One region of the Jeongeupia sacculi genome, then DNA from elsewhere that is predicted to be linked to it. Evidence: predicted binding sites of a transcription regulator. Region 1 holds the regulator's gene; the other holds the start of a gene.
The links. The regulator sigma-54, encoded in region 1, starts transcription at its own class of promoters, with help from an activator protein. The targets are predictions, from matches to a motif close to CTGGCACGCTTCATGCTT.

Region 2: the regulator sigma-54 is predicted to act here: its motif matches at 1,114-1,131, upstream of JLC71_RS11405 (FapA family amyloid fibril periplasmic chaperone).

Annotation. Positions count from the first base shown of each region.
Region 1 is NZ_AP024094.1:3,140,788-3,142,986, forward strand. Features, by position in the region: gene lptB (LPS export ABC transporter ATP-binding protein) at 1-261, shown strand, start outside; gene JLC71_RS15170 (RNA polymerase factor sigma-54) at 271-1,695, shown strand; gene hpf (ribosome hibernation-promoting factor, HPF/YfiA family) at 1,723-2,049, shown strand; gene JLC71_RS15180 (PTS sugar transporter subunit IIA) at 2,163-2,199, shown strand, end outside.
Region 2 is NZ_AP024094.1:2,384,767-2,386,965, forward strand. Features, by position in the region: gene JLC71_RS11400 (FapB/FapC family functional amyloid domain-containing protein) at 26-625, opposite strand; gene JLC71_RS11405 (FapA family amyloid fibril periplasmic chaperone) at 635-1,081, opposite strand; gene asd (archaetidylserine decarboxylase) at 1,437-2,199, opposite strand, start outside.

The DNA of each region.
Region 1 (2,199 bases):
CCGCGCTTCATCCTGCTGGACGAGCCGTTCGCCGGCGTCGACCCGATCGCGGTGATGGACATCCAGCGCATCATTCGCTTCCTCAAGGAACGCGGTATCGGAGTCCTGATTACCGACCACAATGTGCGCGAAACGCTGGGGATCTGCGATCGTGCGTACATCATCTCCGAAGGCTCGGTGATGGCCTCGGGCTTGCCGAGCGAAATCATCGCCGATGAACAGGTACGCAGGGTTTATCTCGGTGAACATTTCCGGATGTAAGGCGGGCGCATGAAGCAATCGCTGCAACTTCGCCTTTCGCAACAGCTCAATCTGACGCCGCAGCTGCAGCAGTCGATCAAGCTGCTGCAGTTGTCGACGCTTGATTTCCAACAGGAGGTCGAGCGCTTCCTGGCCGAAAACCCGCTGCTTGAGCGCGGCGAAGACAATCACGCCTCAAGCGAAGGCGAAGGTAGTGCCGAAGCGCCGACCGAGAACAGCAGCAGCGACGATGCGCCGGCGAGCGAGTCGGCGTTCGACAACGACGACTGGGGCTGGGAAGGCAGTGGCGGCGGCGCGCGTGGCAGCGGTGATGACGACGATGATTTCGACCCCGCCAGCAACATCGCCCGCGAGCTGACCCTGCGCGAGCATCTGCTGGCGCAAGCCGGGCTGCTGCCGATTCCGTTGCGGGATCGCGCCGCGCTGACCTGGTTGATCGACGCGCTCGACGACGACGGCTTTCTGACCCAGCCGCTTGAGGAAATCCTCGCGCTGTTGCCGGCGGAACTTGCCGGCGAGTTCGAGTTCGAATCCGATGACCTTGCGATTGCCCTGGCGCGGCTCAAGCAGCTCGAACCGCTGGGCGTCGGCGCGAAAGATATGGCCGAGTCGCTGGCTTTGCAACTGGCGGTCTTGCCACTCTCTGACGCACGTCAACTTGCGTTGGGGATTGTGCGGGACAGCCTCGATTTGCTCGCGGCACGGGACTACACTAGGTTGAAACGTCGCCTGAAATGCGATGAAACGGAGCTGAAGGCAGCGCAAGCGCTGATCGTCAGCCTGAATCCGCGGCCAGGCGCGCAATGGAGCGACGAATCGTCGCATTATGTTGTCGCTGATGTACTGGTCAGCAAGCTCAAGGGGCAGTGGCGAGTGCGCTTGAACGACGCGGCCAGACCCAAGCTCAGGGTCAATCGGATGTACGCCGATATCCTGCAACGCAGTGATGGCGGTTCGATGGCCCGCGAGTTGCAGGAAGCCAAATGGCTGGTCAAGAGTGTCCAGCAGCGTTTCGACACCATCCTGCGCGTCGGTCAGGCGATCGTTGATAAGCAAAGCGCGTTCTTTGAACATGGTGAAATCGCGATGCGGCCCTTGGTGCTGCGCGATATTGCCTCCGAGCTTGATCTGCACGAATCCACCGTTTCGCGGGTGACCACCCAGAAGTACATGCTCACGCCGCGCGGAATTTTCGAGTACAAGTATTTCTTCGGCAGCCATGTCGAAACCGAAGCCGGCGGGGAAGCTTCCGCTACTGCGATCAAGGCGCAGATTCGCCAGCTGATCCAGCAAGAGGACAAGCAAAAGCCTTTATCGGATAGTGCCATCGCTGATGCGTTGGCGGGGCAAGGGGTCGTGGTTGCGCGACGAACCGTTGCCAAGTACAGGGAGGCGATGCAAATCTCTCCCGTCAATCTGCGCAAATGCCTGTAACGGCGATTTACCTGAAGGAGAAGACCTATGAACCTCAATATCAGCGGCCATCACCTCGAAGTGACTCCGGCGATTCGTGATTACATCACGAGTAAACTCGACCGAATCACACGCCATTTTGACGCGGTGATCGAAGTGGGCGTCGTCCTGTCGGTCGAACGCCTGCAGCAGAAAATTGAGGCAACCGTGCATGTGCCGGGTAAGGCGATCCACGTGGAGGCAATTGACGAAGACATGTATGCCGCGATCGACGCGCTGGCCGACAAGCTTGACCGGCAGGTCGTCAAGCACAAGGAAAAACGGAATGATCACGATGGCGAGAGCATCCGCCGTCAGGTCGTAGCGGAGGAGTAAGTGTCCTTTTCCTGCCAACGGGAACCCGATAAACGGGTTCCCGTTTTTATTTATGCGCCGGCTGACGATACAATGATGCGCTTCGACGTTCCTCCTGCTCATGGATTCTCGCAATGAGCCTGATTTCCAAAATTCTGCCGACGCAAAATG
Region 2 (2,199 bases), 760 kb from region 1:
TTGGCCTGTTGTAACAAGCCGGTTGTTAACCAGGCGGACGCGAGAACTGCACGGCCAGCGCGTTGCCGGCGACATTGCCGTTACCCGCAACCTGGTTGACTTGCACCACCCCACGACCACCCCGAAAGGCAGCCGGGTCGATACTCGTTTGCGGCAATCCCGGCGCCGCGAGTTGCTCCAGCGCCGCTTGCCCGCCCTGCCCGGACAGCAAGGCATCGTCGGCGCCGCGTACCACGATCAGGCCGGCACTTGCCTGCGCGGTGGTTCCCACCGCGATCGCCAGCGTATTGCCGACTGCATTTTGTTGACCGGCTTGCTGGTTGATGCCCAGCACACCATTGAATCCACTGAACGAAGTGCCTTCGATCCGGGCCTGCGGCACATTGCCGCCCCCTCCCGCTTGCACCGCCACGTTTACCACCGTGCCGACCGCCTGTGCCATCGCGGCACCGTCCGAGTTCATTGTCAGACTGCGCAGATTGGCAGCGGCGTTGACATTGCCGGCGGCCTGGTTGATCGACAGCACGCCTTGTCCGTTAGCGCCCGTATTGGTGATCACGGCGACATCGGCTGCTGCAGCCAGCGGCAGCAAGGACACATACAGCAGGGGCCACGTTGCGTTCATGTTGTTCTCCTAACGTGCCGTCAACGGAGCCAGCGCCTGGCCAAGCTGGCCGGCAATGCCCGCGGTCGCGCCACTGATCGTCCGGCCGACACCACTCGCACCACCTGCACCAGCCATTCGCCCTGCACCACCGGCTGCGGCCGGGCTGCTCCAGGCAGCGGTTGCGCCGCCAAAACTTTGTCCACCGGTCTGTCCTGCATGCAGCTTGCCCATCAGCGCCTCGTCGGCTTGGCTCCAACCGGCAACATCGCGGGTCGCGTCGGTGGTTTGACGAGCCGGCGAAGCGCTGACTTCGACCGGGTTCGGTGACTTCGGGCTATCCGGGCGGTAGGCAATGCGCGGTGCAACGTCGCGACTGATCAGGATTCCCCCTTCGACGGCCAAAGCCGCTTGGCTTGCGGCGAAGATCGCCACTGCCAGAACCGGACTGCTGTAGCTGAAACGGGATGACCACATGATCTCGACTCCTGACTTGCTTGCCAGGAGTAATGCAGGCGGCGTGCCAGGTGCACATAAGACGATGAATAAAAAGGGAATTTAGTTTTTTTTATATGGCCACGTCAGCGCGTTTGCATCAGGTTTGAGACACAATAGGCTCGAAAAACCATGCCCAGCCTAGCCTTGGGCCGTGCACGTGCTGGGCACGGCAGTCGCAGCTACAGGTATTGAGGCAGGGCGCGCCGTGCCGCACCACGGCCGCCGAAATGAAACGCCTGGCAGCGTGGAAAAGTGTCTCAAGCCTGAGTTCAGCCCATGAAAAAGCCCCGCCGGGGCGGGGCCATCGCGCTGCGCGTGAACGGCAATCGGCCGATCAACCCGCCATTGCCTCGCCCAAGCGAACGGATTTGGCCGGCCTCCAGGCGCTGGAAAACTGCACACCCGGCTGTGGAAACAGCAGCACGACGGTCGAGCCCAGCAGGAAGCGCCCCATTTCCTCGCCTTTCTTCAACATGATCTGCTGGTCGCGGTAGTCCCAGCGACGAACGGCCTGCTCGCGCGGCGGGTTGACCATGCCGTGCCAGGCGGTGGCCATGCTGCCAACGATGGTCGCGCCGACCAGCACCAGCACAAACGGCCCTTGCTCACCCTCGAACACGCAGACCACGCGCTCGTTGCGGGCAAACAGGCCCGGCACATTGCGCGCCGTCGCCGGGTTGACCGAAAACAGCTCGCCGGGCACATAAATCATCTGCAGCAGACGCCCGTCGCACGGCATGTGGATGCGGTGGTAATCCTTGGGGCTGAGATAGATGGTGGCGAAGCTGCCATTGTCGAACCGATGTGCCAGCGCGGCATCGCCGCCCACCAGCGCCGTGGTCGAGTAGCTGTGGCCCTTGGCCTGGAAGATCTGCTCCTGCTCGATCGCACCGCACTGGCTGATGGCGCCGTCGACCGGACAGACCAATGCTGACGCGGCCAGCGGACGGGCGCCCGGCTTGAGTGCACGGGTAAAGAAATCGTTGAAGCTGGCGTAGCTGGCGATATCCGAATCGGCGGCCTCGTGCATATTCACGCCATATCTGGCCACGAAGCGGCGAATGATCCATGTCGTGACCTTGCCGCGTGCCGGCGTG